4 regions of the Succinispira mobilis DSM 6222 genome follow, and region 2 is predicted to be linked to each of the others. Evidence: riboswitches for the same ligand, from Rfam matches in the RefSeq annotation. Region 2 holds a riboswitch; each other region holds the start of a gene.
What was found. Region 2 has a riboswitch for S-adenosylmethionine ahead of SUCMO_RS0105910 (methionine ABC transporter ATP-binding protein). Riboswitches for the same ligand answer to the same signal wherever they lie in the genome.

Region 1 (7,659 bases), 690 kb from region 2:
TCAAATATTTTTTCCCGCCTTTTGGGTAAATGCCAACCAACAGCAGCCTGCACCTTTTACGATTATTACCGCTCAAGAAGTGGCTCAAGGTAAATGGCGGGCGGTGCGTGAGCCGGAATTTGCCTTGCAATATCTGCGTCAGCTAGAGGCTACAGGTAAATATCAGCTTTGTATCTGGCCTTATCATACAATGATGGGGGCCATTGACCATGCTTTAGCGCCAGTGCTCTTTGAAAGTGCTCTATTTCATGCCCAAGTAACAGGACGTGAGACTTTTTGGCAGGTTAAGGGGCGGGCACCACTTACAGAAAACTATAGTGTGTTTGCGCCAGAGATTACGAAACTAGTTACAGCTGATACGCAGCTTAAGGTAGGGAGCTTTAATGTCGAGCTATTAAATAAGCTAATGCGTTATGATCGGATTTATATTGCGGGTGAGGCTAGTTCACATTGTGTGCGGTTTACGATTGCAGATTTAGTGCAGCAATTAATGAGTGTAGATCGCAGTTTGTTAACTAAACTGTATATTTTGCAAGATTGTATGTCGCCAGTACCGGCAATTCCCAATGTAGTGGATTTTCCAGCTTTAGCGACACAAGCTTTAGCGGAATTTGCCGCTTTAGGCGTAAATATTGTCAAATCTACGGATGAAATTTATACTTGGTGATGAAAAATAAAGTGCAGGCGTAGCGATTAATTATTTCCTGGCGATAAGAAACAACAATTGCTGCTAAGCGAAATTTTTTGACGCCAGCAACAGCTAAATTTTACGTAATATTTTTTTAAAACTTATTCATGTTCCGATTGATTGTCAATAAAGAATATAAAAGCTGGTAATAGCTAAATAGTAGAAAAAAGTCAGGCATAAAGTCTGACTTTTTTAGTTAACTTATTTTTTAGGCAGTAGTTTGCGAATGATTTCTGCAAGTTTAGTTTCGGAGATATCATGTTGGGCGCGAAATTGTTTTACGGTCAGATTCGTCTCTGTATTAGCAGGGAGCTGTAGTTCTTGCATTAGTTTAGTTCTATCAACTTTTAGAGCCGTTAAGGCTTGGTCTAGGTTCATCCAACCGCGGATATCTTCGGTGCTAGTAACATTTTTACCAGTAATCATATTGGGAGTTTTAGATTGCCAGTAGGGGGTATGTTGGACGGTCAAAATAATTGCACCAAACAAAAGTACGGCACTTAGCATAACGGCAATTGTTTTAGACGTTTGCCAATTGCCAAAACGAGCTTTAAGTTCTAGGGCTTGGACTGGACAGGCCTCGGTACAGCGGTTACAACGAATACATTGCCCTGAATCTGTAGGTTGGCTAGCAATCTTAATTGCGGTAGGACAGGTGCGGTCGCATTTGTGACAGTTAATACAGTTGTCCTTACGGTTGATTTTCAGGAAACTGATTTTAGATAAGGGATTAATGATAACACTGAGCGGACAAAGATAACGACACCAAGCTCTTTCAAGAGTAAGTGAAATTAAAATAAAAAACACAATTACCATAGCGGAGCTAAAGTCTTCGACATTCATATGAAAAATTTTTTTATAGGGGTCAAATTCTTCAAACCAAAGTCGTTTAGTATTGATGGTCATGTAGATAATTAAAAGAAAAAATAAATATTTACTATAGCCTAAAATTTGGTCTAAAGCAGGTGGGAGGATTAGTTTTTGAGGATAAAATTTTTCACGGAGGCGATACAGCCATTCGCTCAAACTACCTAGCGGGCAAATCCAGCCACAGAAGACAGCACCAAATAATAGGGTGGTAATAATTAGCGCTAGTAGGAGCCAAAGATTACTGGGGGCAGTTTTCATCAGGTAAGAACCGCCACTAACTAAACTAGGGAGAGTTTCGATAGCTCCAAATAAACAATAAGAATCAATTGGTGGAACTCCCTGAGGCCCGCCACCAACTATTTGATGGCGTAAACCAAGCCAAGCTGCCAGCACGACAAAGCCTAATTGAATAAGATGACGAACTTTTAGCATTTTAAATCACCTCGTGCGATATTTTAGCTAAATTATAGCACTATTGCGAAAAATTAACAGGGATAATAAAACAAAATAGACAAAAGTACTTAAAATAAATACAGATAAGCTAAAAATAAAATATTCTTGACAAAGATACTAGGAAAATGTATAATAACAAAAAAGTTAATAGACTCTTATCAAGAGTGGTCGAGGGACTGGCCCGATGACACCCGGCAACCAACACGTAAAGTATGGTGCTAAATCCAGCAGGATTAATCCTGGAAGATGAGAGGGAGCGTGTATATGCGACCTTTCGCTTTAGAAGGGTCGTTTTCTTTTATTAAAAAAATTTTTTGGAGGTTATTATTTATGAAAAAAAGTTATTTATCTATTTTCCTAGTAGTGCTATGTTTGGCACTTACCGCTTGTGGTGGCCAAGCTAAAAAAGAAGAAGGCAAAACTCTAAAAGTGGCGGCGACAGCTGTGCCACATGCAGAGATTTTAAACTTTGTAAAACCGTTGTTAGCTAAAGAAAAAATTAATTTAACTGTAGTAGAAATGGCCGATTATGTGCGTCCTAATGTGGCTGTTGCTGATAAAGAGTTAGATGCAAACTTTTTTCAACATACCCCTTATTTAGAAAAATTCACTAAAGATCGTAAGCTGGATTTAGTGAAAGTCAATGGTGTTCATGTAGAACCAATGGGTATTTATTCTAAAAAAGTTAAAGATTTAAAAGATATTCCCGCAGAAGCTACAATTAGTATTCCGAATGATCCAACTAACGGGGGTCGCGCTTTATTATTATTAGAAAAAGCAGGCATAATCAAATTAAAAGATAAAGCGGGTATTACAGCTACAGTTCAAGATATTGTGGCTAATCCTAAAAACGTAAAAATTAAAGAAATTGAAGCCCCACAATTACCAAGAACTTTAGATGATGTAACTTTAGCGGTAATTAATACTAACTACGCTTTAGATGCAAAACTTAATCCAACTAAAGATGCCTTAGTTATCGAAGATAAGAATTCTCCTTATGTAAATATTTTAGTTTGCCGAAAAGGTGAAGAAAACAGACCAGAAATTCAAGCTTTAGCAAAAATATTAAATAGCCCAGAAGTTAAGAAATTCATTGAAGAAAAATACAAAGGTGCTGTTGTAGCAGCATTTTAATAAAAACAAGCTATCTCTTTAGGAATAAAGGCTGTGTTTAGATGTTTGAGCTTAAATTTCGACTCTAGTTAAAGCACTTGAAGACTAAAAAAGAGATAGCTTGTTTTTTATTTTATACAATAGTTTACTAAACTGCTAGTAATCCTATTGTATTTGAAGATAAAAGTTAATTAATAAAAATTATCCGTTGACAAAGCATATGTTAAACAGTAAACTAAAAAATAAAGAGTTTATCTTTAAGAGGTGGAGTATATGGTTAATTTTTTTAGAAAACAAACCGGTTGCAGTGAAGTTATAGATATTTTGAAAATTGTAGATGCCAAAATGCAAGGACAAGAGGCTTCATTAGTAGGCTTAAAAGTAGAGAATCCTTTACATCAACGGATTTTAAATCAATTCGAACGATTGTTTAACAATGAATCTAAGATGTCTAAGGTGAGTAATGGGATGTTGGGCGCGGTATCTTCTTTGAGTGATTTTGACGTGCGCATGAAGCATTCGGCAGAGTCATTGGCAGATTTTTCCGAGCAATTATCCTTATTAAGCGAGTCTAATTTGGCGGTGGTTGAGCAAATAACAGCAAGCATGAATGATGTAAACGAAACTATTGAGCAAACATCCAATAAAATGGTACATTTGTCGAAGGATTCTAGTGATTTAATTGCCAAAAATGATCAAAGTATTATTCAAATAACCGAGATTGATCAACTTAAAGAAGCTGTTGTCGGTGATACTCAAAAACTAAGTAAACAATTTGAAGAATTAACAGCCATGACGGCTCATATCAGTGATATTGTTAATGGGGTGGCAGCAATTGCCGAACAAACTAATTTGTTAGCGCTAAATGCTTCGATTGAGGCGGCACGAGCTGGCGAGATGGGCAGAGGTTTTGCCGTAGTAGCTGAAGAAATTCGCAAGTTGGCGGACAGCACTAAAGGTAGTTTGCAAGATATGCGGGGCTTTGTCGGGAATATTCAACTAGCGGCTCAGGCCGGGAAAGATAGCTTGCAAGAAACCTTAAATTCTACGCAATTGATGAATGAAAAATTAGATAATGTCTCTGGGACAGTTCAAGAAAATGTGGCGATGTTGAAAAATACAGTACAAGATGTTGAGGGTGTGGCAGAATTATTGGTTCAAGTTAAGGAAGCGGCCAATCAAGTAAATCAAGCTATGAACTTGTCAGCCAGTGATGCTGAAAAACTTACGACAGTAACTAGAGACATTCACCGCGACGCAGTCCAAAGTCGTGAAAATGCAGAATATATTTCGAAGATAGATACAGAATTGAGTGGTTTTGTAAAAGATATGTTTGTAGCGCTTAATGGGAGTGTGCACGCTATTTCGAATGTAGAGCTTTTGCAAAATTTAGCTAAAGCTAAGGAAGCACATCGGGCTTGGATAACTAAGCTTAAGACAATGGTTGCCGATATGAAAACGGTGCCATTACAGACAGATTCTAAACGATGCGCGTTTGGGCATTTTTATCATGCGATAACGATTGAAGATCCGGCGGTAAAAAAAGAGTGGCACTCAATTGATGCCGTACATGATGAATTGCATAGTTTAGGCGGGGAAGTTATTGAGGCGATCAAGGCGGGCGATAGTAATTTAGCGCGTCAGTTAGTTGCCAGAGTTGACGGCCTATCAAAACAGATATTTGCGAAAATTGATAGCACTATTCAAGTGATTGAACAAAAATCAAAAATTGGCGAAGAATTGTTACGGCACTAAGGAAAACTGCGCAATAGTTTTAGTATTACAGTTAGATAGACTAACTAGTTGATTTTTGTCGGATATGTTTTGTTTGGATAGTCTTATAAGGCGCACTTAGCTGATAAAGGTATTGGCTAAGGTTGACAAAATTAGCTTGGTTAAAACCAAAAAGAAAAAACTGGCAATAATTGCCAGTAAAATTGAAAAGCCGTCTAGGCTAGCATTGGCTAGCTCAGACGGCTTTTTAGTTAGTTTGAATATATTGTGCATATCATTGGATTTGCAGATAGCGGCAAAAGATCCATAAAATATGGTGCTTAAGTTATTGAAGCTTGGTACAACGCATGTTACGTACGGTGCCTTAGTGGTCGACTGGTTCAACCAATGAGCAACCCCTATTATATTAATAGGAAAAACAGCTTAAAAATTTTCGGGAAAAGTTGTCTGCCAAATTATTGGGGTCAGAAAAACTAGGAGAATATTAGTTTTTAGTTTTAATTAGCTAAAGTGGTAAAACTAGTTTTGTCTAAGTTTGCTTAGCTGATGTCTGTGCTGTTAGTAGTTTCAGCACTAATATTTAAACTGCTAGCGGTAATACTAGTTTTTTCACTGATAGAAATTTCAATACTGGTATTATTAGCGACTGTTTCGGTGTCTTCAGAATCGTTTTTACCCCAAGCGTCAAATAATTCTAAGGTGCGAGCATGAGTTTTTTCGGTTATTTCGGGAAGTTTACCGCCAAACATTTCATTAACTTGTTCATAGGCTTTTATCACAGCATCTTTTAAAAGGGCGGCTTTTTCTGGGTTATCTCCCGATAGGGCTTTAGCAAATTCTAAGGCGCGTTGGGCGGTATTTTCGATGCCGTAAAAACCAGTGTCGCTAATTGCGGCTTCAGCCTGAGCTTTGGTTTCGGCATCTACGACAATTTCTTTGCCTTGATACATAATTTTTCCTTGGGAAAAATCCAACTCACTAAGATTAGCTAGCGTAACTTGTAAACCCTGTCCGAGTGAATCATCGAGCACTTTTTGAAACATTGCTGTTACATTTTTAGTACTCTCTTCCATTTGGGCTTTAAGCTCACGAATTTTTTCTTCGTCCAAGCCTTTTTTCACCTCTGGCTTAGCATAAGCAGTGGCAGGCGGAGAGGATTCGCCTAAGGAAACTACGGCGGCAGGCGAATCACCGTTGATTTTAATACTAACATTGGTCTCTTTGGTAATGCTGACAGCTTTTTTTTCGATGTTTAAGTTACTTGTAGTGGTGGGGTTTTGTGAATTTGGTGTTATTTGCATGAAATTCACTCCTTGTATGTAAAATTTAATTGTTAAGTAGATGACTTATATACAATATATCGATGGTTTTGTTTGAATATTAAGCAAAAGCTGAGCTAATGTAATTTTATCCTTGAAAATAGCTAAAAATACAAATATTTGCAGATGTAAGATAAAGCTGAAATTATAAGGCAATTAGATATGGATAGTGAAATTTTTAGGTTAGTAGCTTTTTTAGTTAAAACACTGTTAATATTAAACGGATAAACTGTGTTGCCAGTAAATCGCAATTAAAATTTGAAAAATCAGCAATAATGGTTGTTTATTAAGTAAAAACTGATTTAGAATTGAAAAGCTTAGCATAACAAGAAAAAACTTGCAAAAACAAATATAATGGCTAACAAGGCTAAAACAACTTGGATTTGCAAGTGTAAAATTACTTGCAAATAAAGTAGCGAGGGAATGTAACATATGTTATAATGTATGCAGGTAAAAATCAAGATAAATAGTTGCATATCTATAAAATATTATGAAAATGTAAACTGGAGGGTTTTTAAAATGGCAACAAAAGTTGGGATTAATGGTTTCGGTAGAATTGGACGTAATGTATTTAGAGCAGCAATTGGAAATCCAGAACTAGACATCGTAGCTGTAAATGATTTGACAGATGCAAAAACTTTGGCGCATTTGTTAAAATATGATTCTGTACATGGAGTTTTAGATGCGAAAGTGACTGTTGAGGGTGACTATATTTGCGTAAATGATAAAAAAATTAAAGTGTTGGCTCAAACTAATCCAGCAAACTTGCCTTGGGCTGAGCTTGGTGTAGAAGTTGTTGTTGAGTCTACAGGTAGATTTACAGAAGCTGAAAAAGCACAAGCACATATCCAAGCTGGTGCCAAAAAAGTTATTATTTCTGCGCCTGCCAAAGGTGAAGATATCACAATTGTAATGGGTGTAAATCATGAAAAATATGATGCGGCTAAACATCATATTATTTCTAATGCTTCTTGTACAACTAACTGTTTAGCACCATTTGCAAAAGTATTACAAGATAATTTTGGCATTGTAAGTGGTTTGATGACCACAGTGCATTCTTACACAAATGATCAAAATATTTTAGATTTACCACACAAAGATTTACGTAGAGCGCGTGCTGCGGGCATGTCAATTATTCCGACTACAACTGGTGCCGCAAAAGCTGTTGCTTTGGTATTGCCAGAGTTAAAGGGTAAATTAAATGGTTTTGCGATGCGGGTACCTACGCCTAATGTATCAATCACAGATTTGACTGTAACTTTAGAAAAACCAGCTACAGCTGAAGAAATTAATGCGAAGCTAAAAGCGGCTAGCGAAGGCGAACTTGCTGGAGTTATGGGCTTTAGCGAAGAACCACTAGTGTCCCATGATTATAATGGTTGCCCACTTAGTTCAATCGTGGACGGGTTATCAACAATGGTTGTTGGCAACATGGCTAAAGTGGTAGCTTGGTATGATAATGAGTGGGGCTATTCTAACCGC
Region 2 (7,659 bases):
ATTAATAAAGGGTATTTCGCAAATAAAGCAGAAGTTTTTGACAAGCTATTAGCCAACGGGGCACCAGCTTATGTACCCCATGTTAAATTGGAGGTGGGTGAAGCCGTGAATCTAATAAATAACGCGGGCGGAATAGCTGTTTTAGCTCACCCAGGTTTAATAAAAGATGATATGCTAGTTGAAAACCTATTGGATAATTATAATTTTCAAGGCTTGGAAGTATATTATCCCCAACATACACCAATGCAAATAGCCAAATATCTAGCTTGGGCTAACATTAGGAATTTATTAGTTTCTGGAGGATCGGATTTTCATGGTGTTTCAGGTCGCTATCCCAGTAAATTGGGTGTATTTTCAATATCAAATGAAATAAACAAAGATTTGATTGCCTGGAAAACGCCTAAACTAACATCTTGAAATTAGGAGGGATATATGGATGTTTATGCTTTAGTAGGTCAAAGTGGAACAGGCAAAAGTCATCGTGCATTGATGGTAGCCTACGAAAATTATGCCGATGGTATTATTGATGACGGGCTTTTGATAAAAGATACTAAAATTTTAGCAGGATATTCTGCTAAAAATGAACAAAACAAAATACAAGCAGTTAAAAGAGCTATATTTTCAGAAGAAAACCACGTACAAGAAGTAAAGTATGCTCTTGAGACAGGAAATTTTAAGCGAATATTAATTTTAGGTACTTCCATAAATATGGTAAATAGAATTGCAAATCGTTTAAATTTACCTAAACCAAGTAAATATATATTTATAGAAGATGTTGCATCCTCGAAGGAAATAAGTAAAGCAAGACATGCTCGTCTTAAAGAAGGAAAACATATAATTCCTGTACCAACAATGGAACTGAAACCACATTTTTCAGGGTACTTAATTGACCCGTTGATTGTGTTATTTAAAAAAAATAAACTTAATAGAAAAAAGCTAGGAGAAAAATCAATTGTACGACCTGCTTTTAGTTATTATGGGAAAATTTTAGTTGAAGATGCTGCTCTAGAAGATATAATAAAACTTGAATTAAGAGAAAATTCAGCAGTTGATACAGTTAGCAGTTTAGAAATTATGCGTTGGGACGAAAACAGTTCTTTGGCAATCAAAATTACTTTGAATATAATCTATGGTAAGTATTTACCTGCGGTTGGAAAAGAGATACAATATACGATAAAGGACAAACTTGAATATTTTACGGGCATGTATGTACATAACGTTGATATCGTTGTGGACCGTTTAATTAAAGAGTCTAATAATACAATGGAGGAAATTTAAAATGCAAGACAAGAAAGTACTTTTTTCAGGATATGCTAAGTTGCCTACAGGAATTACAGCGAGTGAGATGTATAAAGTAATAGGCATTATAGTAGTTGTCGATATGAAAACTGGATTTATTGAAAATGCTGATTGTACACTCGCTACAAAAACAGCAAGAGATCATGTATGTAGACACATTGTGGGTTATAATCTATCTAATGGACCAGAGGGTTTACAAGAAATTTTAGAAGATGTTTATCAAGGCAGTGCAAAGAAAGCAGTAACAACTGCTATTAGAATTATTTATGACAAATATAAAAGCTATAAAAATGGTGATACACAAGAGCAATTGTCTTAGTAACAAGAAAGGTTGAAATATGAATTTACAATTAAAAAGATTAAAAGAACTATCTGAAGTTGCTGGAGTTTCTGGGAATGAACATCGTATAAAAAATTTACTGAAAGACAGATTGCTTCCAGTAAGTGAAGAAATTTTTTATGATAAATTAGGCAGTGTTATTTTTAAATCTAAAAATAATTCTGACGAGTTGAAAATAATGTTAGCCGCACATATGGATGAAGTTGGCTTTATGGTTAAAACAATTACTGCTGAAGGGTTTTTGAGATTCACCTGCCTAGGTGGTTGGTGGGAACAAGTAATGTTAGGTCAAAGAGTCATTGTGCATGCAAAAACTAAAGATATTACAGGCGTAATAGGTTGTAAGGCACCACATATATTAACACCTGAAGAAAGAAAGAAAATAGTTGAAAAAAAAGATATGTATATTGATATTGGGGTAGAATCACAAAAAGAAGCTGAAGCACTAGGTATCTATCCCGGAACGTTTATAACTCCATCTGTCCAATTTGAAGTTATGGCTGATGAAAACTACTTGCTAGGAAAAGCGTGGGATGATAGGATAGGTTGTGCTATTATGGCTGATGTAGTAGAGGCTTTGTCAGAAAAAGAACATCCAAATACTATTTATGCAACTGCTACGGTTCAAGAAGAGGTTGGTTTGCGCGGGGCTCTAACAAGTGCGAATAAAATATCTCCTGATGTAGCTATTATTATTGATACTTGTGTTGCTGGAGGTGTGCCTGGAGTTACTAAGGAACAAGCGAGTGCAGAAATCGGCAAAGGTGTTGCCATTACAATTTACGATGCTAGCATGATTCCTAATACAAAATTAAGAGATCTTGTTTTAGATATAGCTAAAGCAGAAAAAATAGATCATCAAATAAGTTTTTCAGAGGGAGGAGGCACAGATGCAGGGCGTATTCATATGCAAGACATAGGTGTTCCTAGTATTGTTTTAAGCATTCCAACTCGCTATATACACAGCCATCAGGGAGTTATTCATAAGCATGACTACGAAACTGCGATTCAATTAATACTAGCTGTGATTGGCAAACTAGATAACATTTGCTATAATACTATAGTACAGTACTAGCTGTACTGATATCGATAATATAGGAGGATGTATTTAATGCAAAAAACTTTAGTACTTGTTAAACCTGATGGTGTAAAAAAATCTTTGATTGGCGAAGTGGTAGCACGTTTTGAACGTCGGGGTTTAAAAGTTTGTGCCTTAAAATTAATGCAATTAACTGAAGCTCAAGCTAAAGCTCATTACGCAGAGCATGCAGAAAAACCATTTTTTGGTGAATTGGTAGATTTTATTACTTCTGGACCAGTAGCAGCGATGGTAATTGGTGGCGAAAACGCTATTAAGGCTGTACGTACTATGATGGGAACTACTAATCCGGTTGATGCTGTCCCTGGATCTATCCGTGGCGATTATGCTCTTTCTATTGCTGAAAACATAGTTCATGGATCAGATAGTGAAGAAAGTGCTGCAAAAGAAGTATCAAACTTCTTTAAACCAGATGAGATTTTATTTTAAATAAATAAAAGTGGTGATGAAATGAAGGTTTATACAAAAACGGGTGATAAAGGTACGACCAGTCTATTAAGTGGTGAGCGTGTAGAAAAAGATACTTTGCGTGTTGATGCTTATGGAACTGTGGACGAACTAGATTCTGTTTTAGGTATGGCTAGAGCTTTTGTAAAACGTGAAGATGTGCGTGAAACTATTTATAGCTTACAAAAACTTTTGGGAATGCTAATGGCTGATGTTGCTAGTTTAAAGCTAGAGCAGCCATATATTACTACTGAACATGTAAATATTTTAGAACAAACCATCGATAAATTTGATGCATTACTACAGCCTCTAACGAAGTTTTTAGTGCCAGGAGATACACAAGGAGCGGCAATGTTAGATTTAGCAAGAACTGTAACCCGCAGAGCAGAAAGACGTTTAATAACTCTTTCAAAACAAGAAGCGGTTAATCATAATGTGCTTGTTTGTCTAAATCGCATATCTGATCTTTGCTTTATTCTTGCACGTGTAGAAGTTGAAGTAAAATAAAAAGGAATTGTCGTAAGAAAGCTTTTGGGCTCTCTTAATGACAATTCCTTTTTTCGTTATTCTGTTTTACTTCATTAACTTTGCTATTAATTTAGCAAAATCTACGGGATTTTCTACCGTTAACCCTTCTAATAATGTTGCTTGTCCATAAAGTAATTTGCAATAATCTACGAATTGTTCTGATTGCGCATCAACTTCAAAGGTTCTTTTTAAAGTCTTAAATATTTCATGGTTAGGATTTAATTCTAAAATTTTTGTAGCTTTTATTTTGCTATCTTGAACATCAGCCAAAATTTGTTCCATCGAAATGCTAATACCCGAATCAGAACTAATAAGGCAAACAGGACTTGATTTTAGACGATTGCTAATTCTAACTTCATCAACTTTTTCTGTTAGAGCATTTTTTATTGCTTCTAATAAATCTTTATTTTCATTAATAAGTTTGTCTTGACTAGCTTTATCTTGTTCTGTTTCAAATTTTGAAAGATCCAATTGACCGCGGCTTATAGACTGAAACTTTTTACCAGCATATTCAGCAAGCATGTCAATTGCAAATTCATCTACTCGATCTAAGAAATACAATATCTCTAAGCCCTTTTCTTTTAAAACTTCAATTTGTGGTAAACTGTCAATTGCTTGGCGATCTTTTCCAGTAGCATAATAGATAACATCTTGTTCTGGTTTCATATTAGCCACATATTCAGCTAAAGTGATCAACGAGTCTTCAGTGACACTTCTCGAACTAGGAAATAGAAGAAGTTCTCTTAATTTTTCGTGACTAGAATAGTCTGCATAAATTCCATGCTTAATAGCTTTGCCAAATTCTTTGAAAAATTTAAGATACTTATCCCGTGAATTTTTTAGCATGACCTCTAGATTTTTTAAAATTGTTTTTTCCAAATTTTTTCCGATTTTCTTCAAAGTCTGATTTTGTTGTAAAATTTCTCTAGAAATGTTTAATGAAACATCTGGAGTATCAATTATACCTTTTACAAAACGTAGGTATTCTGGCAAAAGTTCTCGACAATCATCCATAATAAAAACATTCTTAGAATATAATTTTATGCCAGTAGTATGTTCTTTTTGATAAAAATCATATGGGGCATGTTCTGGAATATATAGTAAAGTTATATATTCAAAAACCCCCTCAGCCCGAGTATGAATTACATCCAAAGGATCTTGCCAATCTAAAAAAAGATGTTTATAAAGCTGGTTATACTCATCCGGTTTTATATCATTTTTATTTTTAGTCCATAAAGGTGCCATCGAATTTAGTATTTTTAATTCCTGTTTAGTTTCAACTGAATCAGATTCTTGAACAGGGATGTCAAACAACATTTTTATTGGAAAGCGAATATAATCAGAGTATTTTTTTACTAAAGTTTGCAAAGTTTGTTGATTGAGATAATTTTGTTCGTTGTTACTATCTAACGTATGTTCTTCTTTTAAATGTAAAGTGATAGTTGTTCCGCAACTCTCTTTACTAGCTGGTTCAATATTATATTTGCCATCGCCAGTTGATTCCCATTTAAAGGCTAAATCGGTTCCAGCTTTTTTAGTTAAAAGCGTAATTTTATCTGCAACCATAAATGCAGAATAAAAACCAACCCCAAATTGCCCGATTAATTCAGTCGCATTAAGATGTTCATGATTTTGCAATTTGTCAATAAATTCTTTGGTTCCCGATTTGGCTATTGTACCAATATTCGCAATTAATTCTTCTTGGGTCATTCCAATGCCGTTATCGCTAATAGTAAGGGCTTTGTTTTTTTGATCTGGGACTAAGAATATCTCATAATTAGCATCCTCCGGAACTAAATTAGTCTCCGTTAATGCTGCAAATCTAAGCTTATCAATAGCATCGGAGGCGTTAGATATTAATTCTCTGAGGAAAATCTCACGATTGGTGTAAATAGAATTAATCATTAATTGCAACATTCTTTTTGTTTCAGCTTGAAATTCATAAGTAGTTGACACAGTATCACCTCAAATAAAATATAACTAGCACTCTAACTCCGCGAGTGCTAGTTATATGATACACACATTAACGAAAAAGGTCAAGAGGTAAGTTTGTTTATGAATCTTTAAGGCGTTCTAATACTAACTTATAACCATCTGCACCATAATTTAAACAGCGCTTAACTCTGGAAATTGTCGCTGTACTGGCGCCAGTTTGCCTTATTATTTCTTCGTAAATATAGCCTTCTTGTAGCATTTTGGCTACTTGCAAGCGTTGCGCTAGAGATTTTAATTCTCCTACCGTACCAACATCTTCAAAAAATTTATAGCACTCTTCTACATTTTTTAAAAGTAAAATACTTTTAAAAAGCTGATCTATTAATTCATCTTTTAATCTACTATCCATAATAATCATCCTTTATAATTTATCTAAATAAATTTTATATTAAATCCGTAATTTAAGCAATCCTTTAACTGTTTAAAATGCAAAACAATTTATAAAAAATATTTAACTTTTATATTGACAAAAATAAAAAAAAACTATACAATAAACAACATAGCAAAATAAATGCAACGATTGTTTGTAAACATTGTAGTTGTATTTTATAAAGAAATTCATCCAGAGTAGCTGAGGGAATGGCCCGATGAAGCTACGGCAACCATCCAATAAGGAACGGTGCCAATTCCAACGGAATACAGTATGTGTTTCGGCAGATGAAGATGATTAACGTAATAGTTAGCAATCTCTTCATCTGTATGAAGAGATTTTTGTTTTTTTAGTCAATAAAAAAAGAGGTGAGGATTTTGATTAAGATTAAAAATTTAAAAAAGACTTATGAAAGCAAATCAGGCAATATTTATGCTCTTAAAGATATTTCCCTGGAAATAAAGAAAGGTGAAATATTTGGAATTATAGGTCAAAGTGGTGCGGGAAAGAGCACATTAATCAGATGCATCAACAGGTTAGAAGAACCAACATCGGGGAATGTAGTGGTTGCTGGACAAGATATTACCCAACTCAGTGAGTTCGAATTACGCAAAGCTCGATATGAAATAGGAATGATTTTTCAGCATTTCAACTTACTAGCTTCACGAACTATCTATGAAAATGTTGCTTTCCCTTTAGAAATACAAGGTGTAAGCAAAAGAGAAATTGAAGAAAGAGTCAAGCCGCTCTTAGAACTAGTTGGTTTGGGGGAAAGGGCTAACTATTACCCTTCGCAACTCTCCGGTGGTCAAAAACAACGGGTTGGTATAGCAAGAGCTTTAGCTTCTAATCCGAAAGTTTTATTGTGTGATGAAGCTACTTCAGCATTGGATCCACAGACAACAAAATCAATTTTAGAGCTCTTAAAAGACATTAACAAGAAATTTAATTTAACCATTGTGCTAATAACTCATGAAATGCAAGTAATTAAGGAAATTTGTGATAAGGTAGCAGTGATTGAGGGAGGAACAATTATTGAACAGGGTGAAATACTTGAAGTTTTTACTAACCCACAACAACAAACTACTAAAGAATTTATTAGTGTAATTAATAATCAAGAATTACCTGCAGTTGTTAAGCATTTAAAATTATCGCCTACACCAATCGAAAATGGCAATTTAATTTTGCGCTTAGCTTTTATCGGCTCATCTACTGAAGAACCGATAATCTCTGGAATAATCCGTCGTTTTGATGTCAATACAAGTATTTTATATGGTAATATTGATTATATCAAAGACGTTCCCTATGGAACACTTGTGGTTGAACTTGCTGGTGAAGGAACTAATATACAAAAAGCCCTAATTTATTTGAAAGAACAAAACTTGAAAACGGAGGTAGTTGGTTATGCCAGAAGAACTAATACAGCTACTGCTTGAATCTTTAGCAGAAACATGTTACATGGTTGCAATATCTACATTCTTATCAACTATGTTTGGAGCACCCTTGGGAATCATTTTAACTGTTACAGATAAAGGGCATATTTTAGAAAATAAAGCATTTAATAATATTTTAGGAAATATA
Region 3 (7,659 bases), 600 kb from region 2:
GGAATTAGGCTTTATCCTTAAAAATACAGGTAGCTATATCTACGCTGATTCAGAAACCATAGAAGCTCAGGTTATTAAAAACTTATTGAAGGAGCGCGGGTTTGAAAGTAGCGAGTATCAGCTATATGTAGAATATCGCCGATTAAAAGGAATAATGTAAATAGGTGGGCAGTTGATGCCCACCTATTTACATTATATTTAGGTTAGAGAAGGTATGCTTTAGTTAAGTTTAAAATTTGTAAATGTTGCTGTTCGAGAAATTCAGAGAAACTAATAGAAGGATATTGAGCTTTTAAAATAGCTAATTCTAAAAGAAAAGCTGGGATTCTTGTGGCTAGAATTTCACCAATGTTTTCCCCAAATTTAGCTTGATAACCAACTCTACCCCCTAAAGATAAAAGGTAAGTATCTACGATTTTTCCATCAAGACGTTTTTTTCGGCCAGTAAAACCAATTAGTCCTTTTTGATGTTGAGCACAAGAATTTGGACAACCAGAAATAAGTGGCGTTGGTAAGGCGCTTTTAATTGCTAGAGGCTGGTTTTTAAAAAACTCTAGAATACTAGTTAGTAAACTTTGAGAGTCATTTATACCAAAATTACAAAATTGCGGTCCTGCACAGCTAACGGTATTGTCTATCGAAAAAGGTGATATTAATGAATCTGTTAATAGCAATAGCTGATCTACTGCCTTAACACTCAAGTTGCGTACGAAAAAACCTTGACTTGATGTAAGGCGAAGCTCAACTTTGGGGGTAACAGCTTTGAGAAATTCGGTGAGCGTTAGTATTTGAGTGGGAAGTATTTCGCCTTTAGAGGGGTGGATATATATAGCATAAAGCCCAGATTGCTTTTGAGGAAAAATTATATTTTGATATTCTTTGTCCCAAGGGAAAAATGAATTATCCTCAGTAGCTACAGTTGTTGGATTAAGTGTAAGTTTTAATTCAGGATTAGTTAGTTTAAGTTGGTGTAATTCTTGCTGGAAATATGTTAAGAAAACTTCATCGCCTAGGCGTTGGCGAACAAATCTTAAACGGGCTTTGTTACGGTTTGTGCGATCCCCTTCGCGGGCAAAAATGTTTTTCATAGCTTCAACGTAAAAAAGTGCGTCTTCAGCTAAAATAAAATCGCTTAATTTTATTGCCAGTTGTGAATTAGAGCCAAGGCCACCAGCAGCATATACGCAAAAACCCAATTTATTATTTTCTTTTTTGGCAATAAAACCTAAATCGCTAATACTAGCATTAGCAGTATCATCAGCAGTGTTGGAAAAAGAAACTTTATATTTACGCGGTAATTGCAAATTTTCAGTTGTTCTTAACATGAAATTCGTAATAGCAATCATATAAGGCGTAACATCAAAGATTTCATCGCGGGCTATGCCGGATAAGGGTGAACAGGTAATATTTCTAATTCCATCGCCGCCAGCACCAGTTGTAATTAAACCAACTTGCAATAAATTATCTAAAATTATATTTACTTTTTCCAAGGGTACGGCATGTAATTGCAAATCTTGGCGTGTGGTGAAACGTAGGCGCAGGGAATATTTATTAGCTATATTTGCAATTGCTTGTAGCTGTTCAAGCGTAGCAATTCCGCCAGGAAAACGCGGTCTTATCATATAAGAGTTTTTAGAACCTTCTTTATAGATTCCCATAATTGAACTGTATGGTTTTAAATTCTCGAGAGTCCCGCTTAAATATTCGCTTACTTTAGTTTGAAAGTGCTTAACTTTAGTTATAATTTCTGGGGTATTAGTGATCATGTCTGTAAATCTCCTTTGTAGTTTAATAGTGAAATGAGGTAAAATTTTATAAAAAAAGACCAGAATATTCTTTTGAAATTTAAAAAGAATCATTCTAGTCTTCAGTTATCTGATCGACTGTCTATTAAATTATTGTAATAATAGCATAGTTTTTTGTAGGAAGTCAACTGAAAAATCAGAGTTGCTATTGACAAATAAAAATTATTATGGCAAAATAGCATTCAATGATAATGCTTTAGAAATTTAGCTATAAAAATAAATATGGTTCTTATCAAGAGTGGTGGAGGGACTGGCCCGATGATACCCAGCAACCAGCTTTTAAAGCAAGGTGCTAATTCCAGCGGATAAATCCGGAAGATAAGATTAATTGTTTTAATGACGGTTCTTCTTCGGGAAGAATCGTTTTTTATTTATTACAAAGATAAAGCGAGGGAAATTTATGCAAATAACAACCAAGATTGTTCAAGCTGGGCTAGTAACTGATAAAACTACTGGAGCAATTAGCACTCCTATTTATCAAACAGCTACTTTTCGACATCCTGCATTAGGGGAGAGTACGGGATATGATTATTCGCGGACTAAAAATCCTACTCGACAGGCAGTTGAGATAGCAATAGCAACATTAGAAGAAGGAGATGCTGGCTATGCATTTGCTTCGGGAATGGCGGCAATAACAGCTATAGCGATGTTATACGGAAGTGGAGCACATTTAATAATAACGGAAGATTGTTATGGCGGGACATATCGCGTTTTTGAGAAAATATTTAAGCAGTTTGGACTACAAGTTAGCTATGTAAATACTGCCGATGTTCAAGCGGTACGTTCTGCGATTACAGGCGATACAAGAGCAATATTCCTAGAAACTCCAACCAACCCGTTAATGAAAATAGCAGATATTCAAGCCTTGGTAGCTTTAGCCAAGGAACATCAGCTACAGACTATTGTTGATAATACATTTTTGACACCATATTTACAAAAACCCCTGTCTTTGGGTGCAGATATAGTTATACATAGTGGTTCTAAATATTTAGCAGGCCATAATGATGTTATTTGTGGACTAATTGTGGCAAAAGGAGCGGAACTATGTTCTAAATTAGCATTTATTCAAAATTCAACTGGAATGATTCTTGGGCCGCAAGATTCCTGGCTATTATTAAGGGGAATAAAAACATTAGCAGTGCGCTTAGATAGGCAGCAGGAAAATACTTTAATTATTGCCCAGTGGTTAGAAAAGCAAAAATGGGTAAATAAAGTATATTATCCTGGTTTAGAAAGTAGCCCACAAAAAGAACTTCAAAATCGTCAGGCGAGTGGTTATGGAGCGATGTTATCTTTTGAGGTTTGTGATGCGAAACTAGTGCCGCAAATATTACAGAGGCTGAAGCTAATTCAATTTGCAGAGAGTTTAGGTGGAGTAGAATCGCTAATTACTTTTCCCTTTGTGCAGACACATGCGGATATTCCCCTAGAAATTAGATTGAAATTAGGTGTAAATGAACAATTATTACGGTTTTCGGTAGGAATAGAATCTGTGACAGATCTTATTGAGGATTTACAGCAGGCTGTTGTTCACGAAATAAGTTGAAATTGTAAATTAAATTTGACGAGAAATTAGTTTCATGATACCATTAGATGAATTTGCTGACTAGATAGCTAGAGGCGTAAAAGATTCTAAGGATCTTTTACGCCCTTTTGTAATTTTGGGCTAAAATATAGTAGCCATATATGAATAAATATTTCTGTAAATGGGGGGAGTTTAAAGTGGGGAATTTTAATAAAAATAACACAAATGTACAAGAATTAGAATTGGATTCAGAGCTAATGGCCTTTATTGAGTTGTCTATCCGAGAAATTGCCCACGGATCGATAACTTTAATAGTTCAAGATTCACATTTAGTACAAATTGAAAAAAATGAAAAAATAAAATTATGCTAACTTATACTGAAATTAGTGGTGCTATTTAATTAGAATATTAAAAAGACCGAAGGGTGAGGGCAATGAAAGAAAAGCAAACAGAAAAGTTGAGCAAAGAAAATATTAAACTGAGAACCCACATTTTAGAATTATTGCGCACTTTGAAGTTTGGGCAGGTTGCCATTATTATTAAAAATGGTAAAATTGCTCAAATTGAAAAAACAGAAAAACAAAGAACGACACTAAAAGGCCTATATGGAGAAGGTATTTAGTTTAATAATTTCAAATAAAAGTTTTCAAGTAAATAAGTAAAAGAAATTAAGAGGTGTTGAAATATGGCAAAAATTGCTAAAAATTTAACAGAATTAATTGGGAATACGCCGTTATTAGAATTAGCTAATTTTAACAGAGAAAAGGACTTGCAGGCCAAAATTATTGCTAAATTGGAACAATTTAATCCGCTAAGCAGTGTAAAAGATAGAGTGGGTTATGCGATGTTAAAAATAGCAGAAGAACAGGGACTAATTAATAATAAAAGTATTATAATTGAACCAACAAGTGGCAATACAGGAATAGGTTTGGCTTTTGCAGCAGCGGCGAAGGGATATAGCTTAATTATTACTATGCCTGAAAATTTTAGTATGGAGCGGCGCAATTTATTAAGAGCTTTAGGGGCTGAGTTGATTTTAACTCCTGAAGCAGAAGGTATGAAAGGAGCTATTGCGAAAGCAGAGGCACTAGCTAAAGAAATACCCAATTCTTATATGCCACAACAGTTTAAAAATCCTGCAAACCCAGAAATTCATCGTAAAACTACAGCAGAAGAAATTTGGCAAGATACGGACGGACTAGTTGATATTTTTGTCTGCGGAGTTGGTACGGGGGGAACTTTAACAGGTGTGGGCGAAGTTTTAAAACAACGCAATCCTAATTTGCAAATAGTAGCGGTTGAACCCTGGGATTCTCAAGTATTATCAGGCGGAGATGCAGGTGCCCATTGTTTACAAGGCATTGGCGCTGGATTTATTCCTGAGATTTTAAATACAAAGATAATAGATCAGGTAATAGCAGTAAAGGAATACCAAGCGGAGACCACAATGCGTGCAGTGGCTAAAGCAGAAGGTTTATTATTAGGAATTTCAGGTGGCGCAGCTGTATTTGCAGCTGCAAAATTGGCTCAAAAGCTAGAAAATAGAGGTAAAAATATTATTGTTTTAGTGCCAGATACGGGAGAACGTTATTTATCAACAGAAATATTTAGTAAATAAGATTTAAAGCAGTCGACAAAAAGTTGTTACGGCTAAAGTTAAGTTTTACATTAACTTTAGTCGCTGATTAATTGGCGACTGTTTTTTCTTTAACCTGAAAAGCATAGAAGATAACAGTTTTAACTAGCTTGAGGCGGTGTTACTGTTTAGCCTTATACCAGCTAGCATATAGAACTGGCAGTACAATTAAAGTTAAAATAGTGGCAATAAAAAGTCCCCCGCGATAGCAATAGCCATAGGACCCCAGAACGTACTACTAGCTAAAGGTAGCATCCCTAAAATTGCCGCAGCCGCAGTAAGCATAATTGGGCGGAAACGGCTGAGCGTTGCGTTGATAATAGCATCACATAGTGGTTCTTGAGCTTGTAGATGTTGTTCAAATTGAATTAGGGTAGTAGCAACACCGATTAAGCCCAGCGTAGCTGTTAATAAGGTAATTATCATCTTACCGCTTGGACGCGTTGTTCTTCCAAGGTGAAATCTGTTCTAGTTAAAGTGTAAATACAGCCAAAAACATCATCTTTATGGTGAAAATTCTGCCTAGACTCAATAAACCGTGCCGAATGCCTTCGGGACAAAAAAAGTTACAAAAGGGACGCTCGAAAAACATTCCAATAAACAGAAAACTACCCATAACAGTTAAGGCCAGAGCAGTAATATTTTTACCAGCAGCAGAGTGCATAAAAGCTTTATAGCTATTAAAAAAACCTAAATCTAAAATTGTTTGACTAGCTAAAAATAAGGTTAAAACAGCTAAGAGATAGCGTGAGTATTGAAGATATTTTTGTAAAAATGGAGGAGTTTTAAATTTCTTTTTTAAAACAAGAGAACCTAGTTTGCCGACAAACTCTTGGGCGCTACCAAATGGGCAAATCCAGCCACAAAAAAAATTACCAGCTACAAAAGCTAAAGGCAGTAAGAAAATAAACCCTGGCCGGATTTTGCTATAGAAGCCAGCAATTAATAAAAGAAAAATACTAAGTTGAATACTTAGAAATAGTGTAGTAATTGATTATTTTTCATGATGATTTAAATGTAATTTATATAAAAATATTTAGTATATAGTAGCAATAAGTGCTATAATTAGCTTTACTAAATTAGTTGAACAAAGGGGAAACAAATGCATCCGATCTTGAAAAAAAATCAATATTTCATTAAAGAACATTTAGGAATTTTAAAAGCTGCCAATAATTATGATATTTATGATGTAGACACCGAAGAAAAGATTTTAGAGTGCCGCGAACCGAATCTTGGATTTTTCACTAAATTACTGCGGTTTTCCGATTATAAGCGAATGACGCCATTTGAAGTAGAAATTCGTACTTCGACGGGTGAATTGGTATGTACTGTAAAACGCGGAATTTCTATTTTCTTATCTAAAGTAGAGGTTTTTGACGAAAAAGGAATTTTAGTAGGGATTTTTAAACAAAAGTTTTTCACTATTGGTGGCAAGTTTGATGTGTTAAATACGGCGGAAGAAAGTCTTTGTACTTTGCAAGGAAAATGGACGAGTTGGGACTTTAAGTTTGTAAAAGAAGGACATGAATTTGCCCATGTTTCCAAAAAGTGGGCAGGTATTGGCAAAGAATTATTTACATCAGCAGATAACTATATCCTGACAATTAAAGAAACTGTTCCAGCAGAAAGTGATTTAAGGACTTTAATAATTGCTGCAGTTATGTGCATCGATATGGTCTTGAAAGAATAAGAACTTGCTAATATGGTAATAGTTAAGCATAGGGACAATTTGTCGCGAGTGTAGTTAGGGTCTAAAAATTCAATTGTTTATCGCGGTTAAAAATTATATATTAAAAAGGAGTTACTCATCACAGACTATGTGGCGAGTAACTCCTTTTAAGTACTAAATTAACAATTTTAAATTTTAAAAACGGCGATTGCATTTTGAAGTTCTTGAGCCATTTGAGCCAAGCTTTTGCTGGCAGAAGAAATTTCATCCATCGAAGCTAATTGTTCTTCAGCGGCTGCAGAAACCATTTGCGCCTCATCGGTAGAGGCTTGACTTATAGAATCAATAGTTTTTACAGAGGCATCAATACGTTGGCTGCCATCAATAATCTTATTAAGTGTCACTCGAACATTTTCCATACCGCTACTGCTATTATGGACAAGTGTTGCAATTGACTTAAGGTTAGTTCCAACCAAGTGAACACTATCTACGCCAGCTTTAACCTTAACATTGCCAGTAGCCATGGAAATAACAGCTGCCTCAGTGTCTTTTTGAACCATAGCAATTTCTTCGGAAATTTTTTGGGCGGCCTTTTGAACTTCTTCAGCCAGTTTACGGACTTCTTCCGCAACTACAGCAAAACCGCGTCCTTGTTCGCCAGCACGAGCTGCTTCAATTGCGGCGTTAAGGGCTAAAAGATTAGTTTGCGAAGCAATACTAGAGATAGTATCGGTTATCTGGCCAATTCGTTTAGATTGTTCCCCTAGTTTGCTAATTACTTGCGCCGAAGAAGAAACTGATTCTTCAATTTCGAGCATATTTTTGACCATGATGTCGACGTCGCTAGTGCCTTGATCAGCCTGTTTAGCGGCGAGACGTGCTCCGTCTACAGCAGTATCACTGTCTTTAGCAATGAGTTTAACGTTGTTACTCATAGTTGTGGCTATTGAAGAGGCTTCTTCTACCGAGATCATTTGCTTATGCGCGCCTTCAGCAACATTTGTTATAGAAACAGCAACTTGAG
Region 4 (7,659 bases), 150 kb from region 2:
AGAAAAAACAATATATATGACAGAGTGTGATAAAAATAATACAGTAATTACAGAAAAAGTTTAAAGCAGGAGTGTAAATGTCGCAATTTAGTTGAAGTATTGGAATTAGTTTGAAAATACGATATAATGTATACATAATAATATTTAAGAAGACGCGTCTTAGATTGTTGTTTATAAAAAAGAAAGGAATAATCCAAAGTTTTGCTAAAATTTTTAGGTGAGAGGTAAAAGGGGATGAACATTGAATTTTCCAAATTAGGGATCGTTTTAAATTTTGATATGATTGGGACATTAGCAATTGGTTTGTTATCGCTATATTTGGGGTATTATATCAAAGGAAAAGCTAAGTTTCTCGATAAATTCGGCATTCCAGCAGCAGTTATAGGCGGTATTGTTTTTGCTTTAGTTCATCTAGTGATGCGTGTTGGCAATATAGGTGCAGTAGAATTTAATACTACTTTATTAAATCCATTTATGATTGTCTTTTTTGCAACGATTGGACTGGGTTCTTCGGTTGAAGGGTTAAAAAAAGGGGGGAAATTATTATTTTTCTTTTGGTTATTAGCATCTTTCATGACAATAATGCAGACGACTATTGGTGTAAGTATTGCTAAAGCTACAGGTATCAATCCTTTGTTTGGCGTTTTAGCGGGTTCGGTATCTATGACTGGTGGACATGGTACGGCTGGAGCGTTTGGGCAGACAGTAGAGGCGTTAGGTGTTAGTTCTGGCTTATCAGTAGCACTAGCTTCGGCTACTTTCGGATTGGTATCTGGAGGACTTATTGGTGCACCTTTAGGTTTTAGATTAATAAAAAAATACGGACTTAAACCAGAAGAACTAATCAATCGGGAAGAAATTGCGATTGAAGAAAATTCAAATAAAAGAATCAGTGCGGAATCTATTTTAAAGCATGTAGCAGTTTTAGGTGTTATAATGACTTTAGGTATTACTTTAAGTACTTTTGTTAGTAAAAAATATGGAATTGCCTTACCTCCTTATGTTGGCGCTATGTTTGTGGCGATAATTTATAATAATTTAAATGAGCGCTTAAATGTAATTGAGATGGATAGAAATTTAATTGAAATAATAGGGGAAGTATCGCTGAATGTATTTTTATCAATGGCATTAATTTCTTTGAAACTATGGGAGCTAGCTAGTCTAGCAGTACCGATATTTTTAATTTTGATTGGGCAAGTAACTTTTATGTGGTTATACACAAGGTATATAGTTTTTAGAGTTATGGGAAAAAATTATGATGCAGCGGTTATGGTTTCAGGTATGTGTGGTTTTGGGTTAGGCGCGACAACTAATGCGATGATAAATATGGGTGAAGTTAGTAACAAATATGGCTATACGGCAAATCCATATTTGATAGTGCCGCTGACAGGAGCTTTTTTAATAGATATGGTTCAAATTCCTGTTATAGTTACGGCAATAAATTTATTTTCATAAATAAGAGATAGTATTTTTTAGGATACCCCCAAAGTTAGGCAGTATATTTACTGAATAAACTTTGGGGGTGATTATATTTTAAACATGATAGCAAAAAATATAATAATTATTTAAGTAACTGATAGTACAAATAGCTAAGCGTGGATTAGATCGAACATAAATTTAAAAATAGGACAATTGGCGTGGAGTACTAAATAGTGAATATATCTTTTTTGTTCAATTAAGGATTTCGAATAAAGTTGAAATGTTCAACAATTGATATATCAAAAAAGCGAAAAGAGCTTGTAATCTGCTATTAACAGAAAACAAGCTCTTTTAGTCGCTTAAAATTCTTTATCTAGTTTTTTGTTTGTAATTTAGACATTTTCCAAATGTTCAATTTGGGGAGAGACGAAAACGGGAGGATTTTCAATAATTTCCGTTGGTAAACCCATCGTATTTAAAAGTTCAATAAATGGTGAAGGATCTAATTCTTCGACGTTAACCATTGTTTTAGAATCCCAGATTCCCTGTGCAATTAAAATAGCGGCAGCAACAGGCGGAACTCCAGCAGTATAGCTTATAGCTTGTGCTTCAACTTCTTGATAGCAAACAGCATGGTCGCAATTATTATAAATTAAAATTGATTTACCAACACCAGCTTTTGTGCCTTTTATATAATTTGCGATACACGTTTTTCCAGTATAGCCAGGTGCTAATGATGCTGGGTCTGGTAACAGCGCTTTTAAAAATTTAAGCGGCGCTATTTCTATTCCGGGGGCAACTTTTACTGGAATCTCTGAAGTTAAGCCAATATTTTTTAAAACATTGAATACATTTAGGTAATGATCACCAAACCCCATCCAAAAGCGGATAGAATTGGCATCAATGTTTTTAGATAAAGAATGTAATTCGTCATGTCCGGTTAGATAAACTGGGCACTCGCCTACTACAGGGAAATTATAGTCAACTCGTATTGAGTGAACTTTTTGTTGTACCCATTTTCTATCTACCCAAGTCCAAACTTTTTTAAATTCTCGCAAATTTATTTCAGGGTCAAAATTCGTAGCAAAGTATTTGCCGTGACTACCTGCATTTACATCGAGAATATCGATAGTATCGATAGTATCAAAATGTTCTTTAGCGGCTAAAGAACACCAAGCATTAACTACTCCTGGATCAAAGCCGATGCCTAAGATGGCAGTAATTCCGTTTTCATCGCAACGTTGTTTGCGTTTCCACTCATAATTTGCATACCAAGGTGGATTTTCACAAACCTTATTTGGGTCTTCATGGATAGCTGTATCCATGTAAGCAACACCTGCTTGAATACATGCCTCTAAAACAGACATATTAACGTAGGATTGACCCACATTAATAACTATTTGAGAGTTTGTATCCTCGATTAGTTTTACTAAGGCAGGAACATCAAGAGCATCCACAGTGCGTGAATATAACCTCTTAGTAGTATCTTTCATATTTTTTTTGTGATGAATACTTTCGATTATTTTGTCACATTTTTCTTGAGTGCGTGAAGCTACGCAAATATCACCCAAAACATCGTTGTGCATTGCACATTTGTGAGCTACCACATGTCCAACTGCACCCGCACCAATAATCAAAACATTCTTTTTCAATTAAGAACTCCCCCTTTAATATTTTTATTTTAGGATAAACTATATTTAAAATCCTCATAGGTGAATTGTCGAATTAACTGTAATTCTCCGTTGAGTTTTTTAATAACTATAGATGGCATTTGTAGTCCATTAAACCAATTCTTTTTGACCATTGTGTATCCGGCAGCATCTTGGAAACGAACCTCATCACCTATCTTTAACTTGTCAGGAAATTTGTATGTTCCAAAAACATCCCCAGCTAAGCAAGAGCGGCCAGCGACCATATATTTAAATGATGCATCAGGTTGTTCTAGGACCTTAGCGTCTAGGCGATAAATTAGTAAATCGAGCATATGTCCTTCTATACAAGCATCAACTATAGCTATATCAATTTCATTGTGGACGATATCAACGACACTAGTAACTAATTCACCGGCATTAGTGATTGAACTTTCCCCAGGTTCTAGATAAATTTGAATATTGTACTTTTCAGAAAAAGCTTTCAGTTTATTGCAAAAAGCTTCAATAGGATAGCCGGCTTTAGTGAAATAAATGCCTCCACCTAAACTTATCCAATTAAGTTTAAATAAAAATTCGCCATAAGTCTCGCCTAAATAATCGAGTTGCTCAGAAAAAGAGTTGAAATCAGCATTTTCGCAGTTGTAATGAAACATAAGACCATCAATTTTAGATAATTGCTTGGCTATTAAATTTTTATCTAAAATACCTAAGCGAGAAAATTTGCGTGTTGGATTAGCTAAATCAAAGCCAGAATTACTAATACCAGGATTGACACGTAAGCCGATTTTTTTGTCAGCTACAAGTTCATAATAAGTTTCTAACTGAGAAATAGAATTGAAAATTACTTTATCAGCAAATTTACGTATTTCTAATAGATCTTCTTTAGAATAACCAACACAATAAGCATGGGTTTCGCCACCAAACTCTTCATGCCCAAGTTTGGCTTCATATAAAGAACTTGAAGTGGTACCAGCCATATAGGGGCGCATCAGGTTAAATACGCTCCAAGTTGAAAAACATTTCAATGCTAGTACACATTTAGCTCCTGATAGTTTATTAATTTTATCAATAACTAGCATATTAGCTAGGAGCTTGTTTTCATCTAAAAGATAATAAGGCGTTTGTAGTTTCATTATTGCGCGGCTCCTCTATACATAAAAAATCACCACGAACAAAAATTTGCGTGATGATATTATTGTACAGATTAATTTATATTTCGTCAATAAATCTTTTTAAATTGGATGTTTTTTATTTTAAAATGCCGATTTAATGAATTAGGTTCGCATTTCTTAGAAATGCTGTAGTTTTCAACGAAATTTAAATTTAAATATAAGAAAACACAAAAGGTTTACTGGAAGGAAACAAAAGTATTACTAATGATGAGTAGACGCAACTTAAAATAAAATAGTTGACAAAAATATCTCGGCAATGTAATATATAGAAAATAACAGAAGAATATAGAACTCTTATCGAGAGTGGTAGAGGGACTGGCCCGATGAAACCCGGCAACCATCGCAATGCGAAAGGTGCTAAATCCAGCAGGATAATTTCCTGGAAGATGAGAGGAAAGCGGAATAAAAGCTCTTTCCTCGCGGGAAGAGCTTTTTAATTTCTTTTTGTTACTAAAATATTTGGGGGGATTTTATTATGAGTTTATTAGAAAATGCTGGAATAGAAACTTTGGCTATTCATGCCGGACAAATTCCAGACCCTACAACTGGGGCTAGAGCTGTACCAATATATCAAACAACTGCTTATAATTTTCAAGATACGCAACATGCTGCTGATTTATTTAGTTTAAAAGCAAATGGCTACATCTATACACGGATTAGCAATCCGACTACTGATGTGTTAGAGAAAAGAATTGCAACATTAGAAGGCGGAATAGGAGCAATTGCATTTGCTTCTGGACAGGCAGCAATTATTGGTGCAATTTTAAATATTCTTGAGTCGGGAGATGAAATTGTTAGCTCTGCTAGTTTATACGGTGGTACCTACAATTTATTTGCTTATAATTTACCGCGGTTAGGAATAAAAGTTAAATTTGTTGATGCTAGTGAATTAGAAAACTTTGCTGCGGCGATAACAGAAAGAACCAAGTTAGTTTATGCTGAAGCATTAGGTAATCCTAGTGGAGATGTTTTAGATATAGAAGGTGTGGCTAAACTAGCACACAAAAACGGGATACCACTTATGGTAGATGCTACTTTTGTGACACCGTACTTATTAAAGCCCATAGATTTTGGTGCCGATATTGTAATTCATTCCGCCACAAAATTTTTAGGTGGACATGGGGTAGCTATGGGTGGTGTAGTAGTTGATGCAGGAAAATTCGATTGGAATTCCAATAAATTTCCACTTTTAAGTCAGCCCGATCCAAGTTATCAAGGTATAAATTACGCAGTTGACATTGGTGCAGCTGCATTTATAACTCGTTTGCGAGTTCAGATTTTGCGTGATTTTGGCGCAACAATTAGTCCTTTTAATGCTTTTTTAATTCTTTTAGGAATAGAAACTTTACCCTTAAGAATGCAAAAACATGTGAAAAACGCCTTAGAAATAGCTCAATATCTGCAAAAAAATTCAGCCGTTAGTTGGGTGAACTACTCTAGCTTACCTAATAGTGAGCAAAAAACTAAAGCAGATAAGTATTTGCCCAAAGGAGCGGGCTCGATTTTTACTTTTGGGATAAAAGGTGGTTTGGAAGCTGGGCGCAAATTTATTAATAGTTTAAAGTTGATTTCCTTATTAGCAAATGTTGGTGATGCAAAAACTTTAGTGATTCATCCAGCCAGTACAACTCATTCTCAACTTACGCCAGAACAGTTAAAAAGCTCTGGTGTACAAGAAGATTTAATTCGTCTTTCAGTAGGAATTGAAGATGTGGCTGATATAATTGCTGATTTAGAGCAAGCATTAGAAAAATCTCAAGCTTAATAGCTAACAATGAAAAAAAATTAGACTAGTTACTAATAGTGCAAATTATTATGCAAGGAGTGTAATTATGCCAATTAAAATACCAGACAATTTACCGGCAACTGCGATACTAGAACAGGAAAATATTTTTGTTATTAAAGAAAGCCGGGCTTATGAACAAGATATTCGACCTTTGAAAATTTTATTATTGAATTTAATGCCTAATAAAATTGTAACAGAAACCCAGTTGTTAAGATTATTGAGTAATACTCCGATTCAAGTAGAAGTGGATTTTTTATATACCTCAAGCTATACACCTACAAATACTGGAGCAGATCATTTGATAAAATTTTATGAAAAATTTGAGTCTATAAAAGACCGAAAATATGATGGAATGATTATCACGGGAGCGCCAGTAGAAAAAATGGAATTTGAAGAAGTTGATTATTGGGCGGAGCTTTGTGAAATAATGGAGTGGAGCAAAAGTAATGTATATTCTACATTACATATTTGTTGGGGGGCACAAGCTGGGTTATACTATCACTACAATATTCCGAAACAGTATTTAGATAAAAAACAATTTGGTGTTTATCCACATGAAATAGTTGAGAGTGTGCCTAATAAATTATTTACAGGATTTGATGATGTTTTTTATGTGCCACACTCGCGTCATACAGAAAATAGGTTAAGTGATATTGAACAAGCACCAGAACTACATGTTTTAGCTAAATCTGATATAGCTGGACCATTTGCTTTATCAGATAAGGCGGGGCGAAGAATATTCTTAACTGGTCATGCTGAATACGACCCTAATAGTTTAAAAGATGAGTATGATCGAGATGTTAATTTAGGGATGGACATTCATATTCCAGATAATTACTACAAAGATAATGATCCGGAACAAAAACCAGTAGTTTTATGGCGAAGTACAGCAAATTTACTTTTTTTCAACTGGCTAAATTATTATGTTTATCAGGAAACACCTTACAATTTAGAAGTTCTAGCTAAAGATACAAAAGGAACTAGTTCTAAGCAATAAAATAATTTCCTTTAGGCTAAAATACTGTTATAATATAGAACGTTGTAGCAATTTTAGTAATTTATGAAGGTGAATAATTTATGAATATCCAACAGTTACCGATTGGCTTTATGGATTCAGGGGTAGGCGGAATAAGTGTTTTACGTGAAGCCGTAAAATTATTACCAAATGAAAAATTTATCTATTATGGTGATTCCCAAAATGCTCCCTATGGAATAAAAACTGATGTGCAAATCCGCAAATTGACCTTCAATGCTGTAGAAGTATTACGTCAAAAGCCAGTTAAAGCAATTGTTATTGCTTGTAATACAGCGACAAGTGTAGCGATTAATGATTTAAGAATTAGATATCAGGATATGCCGATAATTGGAATTGAACCAGCTGTAAAACCAGCAATAAAAATAAGCCATAATCAAAAAATATTGATTATGGCAACGCCGATGACTTTAAAACGTGAAAAATTTTTTAATTTGGTTGAACGGTATGCGGATGCTGATCAGGTTCTACCTTTAGCTTGTCCAGGCTTGGTAGAACTAATAGAGCAAGGTCAAATAAATGGTGCAAAAGTTCAAAAATTTTTAAACGATTTATTGAAACCATATTTGCAAGAGAAAATTTCCGTGGTTGTTTTAG

Region 1: linked by a shared signal. The riboswitch ahead of SUCMO_RS0102680 (MetQ/NlpA family ABC transporter substrate-binding protein) and the one ahead of SUCMO_RS0105910 (methionine ABC transporter ATP-binding protein) in region 2 are both predicted to bind S-adenosylmethionine.
Region 3: linked by a shared signal. The riboswitch ahead of SUCMO_RS0103040 (trans-sulfuration enzyme family protein) and the one ahead of SUCMO_RS0105910 (methionine ABC transporter ATP-binding protein) in region 2 are both predicted to bind S-adenosylmethionine.
Region 4: linked by a shared signal. The riboswitch ahead of SUCMO_RS0106525 (O-acetylhomoserine aminocarboxypropyltransferase/cysteine synthase family protein) and the one ahead of SUCMO_RS0105910 (methionine ABC transporter ATP-binding protein) in region 2 are both predicted to bind S-adenosylmethionine.

What each region holds. Positions count from the first base shown of each region.
Region 1 covers NZ_KB913028.1:541,108-548,766, forward strand. Annotated here, with positions in the region: gene SUCMO_RS0102670 (cysteine hydrolase family protein) at 1-667, shown strand, start outside; gene SUCMO_RS0102675 (4Fe-4S binding protein) at 890-1,990, opposite strand; SAM riboswitch class I at 2,164-2,264, shown strand; gene SUCMO_RS0102680 (MetQ/NlpA family ABC transporter substrate-binding protein) at 2,342-3,145, shown strand; gene SUCMO_RS0102685 (methyl-accepting chemotaxis protein) at 3,398-4,879, shown strand; gene SUCMO_RS11375 (hypothetical protein) at 4,992-5,168, shown strand; gene SUCMO_RS10910 (hypothetical protein) at 5,398-6,159, opposite strand; gene gap (type I glyceraldehyde-3-phosphate dehydrogenase) at 6,697-7,659, shown strand, end outside.
Region 2 covers NZ_KB913028.1:1,228,514-1,236,172, forward strand. Annotated here, with positions in the region: gene SUCMO_RS0105870 (PHP domain-containing protein) at 1-417, shown strand, start outside; gene SUCMO_RS0105875 (Asp23/Gls24 family envelope stress response protein) at 433-1,278, shown strand; gene SUCMO_RS0105880 (DUF3870 domain-containing protein) at 1,280-1,618, shown strand; gene SUCMO_RS0105885 (M42 family metallopeptidase) at 1,638-2,714, shown strand; gene ndk (nucleoside-diphosphate kinase) at 2,751-3,167, shown strand; gene SUCMO_RS0105895 (cob(I)yrinic acid a,c-diamide adenosyltransferase) at 3,189-3,692, shown strand; gene htpG (molecular chaperone HtpG) at 3,759-5,669, opposite strand; gene SUCMO_RS0105905 (YerC/YecD family TrpR-related protein) at 5,767-6,057, opposite strand; SAM riboswitch class I at 6,264-6,372, shown strand; gene SUCMO_RS0105910 (methionine ABC transporter ATP-binding protein) at 6,456-7,514, shown strand; gene SUCMO_RS0105915 (methionine ABC transporter permease) at 7,483-7,659, shown strand, end outside.
Region 3 covers NZ_KB913028.1:625,835-633,493, forward strand. Annotated here, with positions in the region: gene SUCMO_RS0103030 (hypothetical protein) at 1-160, shown strand, start outside; gene SUCMO_RS0103035 (nitrite/sulfite reductase) at 204-1,766, opposite strand; SAM riboswitch class I at 2,032-2,130, shown strand; gene SUCMO_RS0103040 (trans-sulfuration enzyme family protein) at 2,206-3,351, shown strand; gene SUCMO_RS11380 (YezD family protein) at 3,528-3,701, shown strand; gene SUCMO_RS10255 (YezD family protein) at 3,764-3,952, shown strand; gene cysK (cysteine synthase A) at 4,016-4,948, shown strand; partial or broken gene SUCMO_RS0103060 (efflux RND transporter permease subunit) at 5,088-5,392, opposite strand; gene SUCMO_RS11745 (4Fe-4S binding protein) at 5,439-5,957, opposite strand; gene SUCMO_RS0103070 (LURP-one-related family protein) at 6,069-6,656, shown strand; gene SUCMO_RS0103075 (methyl-accepting chemotaxis protein) at 6,824-7,659, opposite strand, start outside.
Region 4 covers NZ_KB913028.1:1,377,648-1,385,306, reverse strand. Annotated here, with positions in the region: gene gltS (sodium/glutamate symporter) at 235-1,455, shown strand; gene SUCMO_RS0106535 (saccharopine dehydrogenase family protein) at 1,812-3,071, opposite strand; gene nspC (carboxynorspermidine decarboxylase) at 3,101-4,204, opposite strand; SAM riboswitch class I at 4,535-4,636, shown strand; gene SUCMO_RS0106525 (O-acetylhomoserine aminocarboxypropyltransferase/cysteine synthase family protein) at 4,719-6,008, shown strand; gene metA (homoserine O-acetyltransferase MetA) at 6,076-7,026, shown strand; gene murI (glutamate racemase) at 7,107-7,659, shown strand, end outside.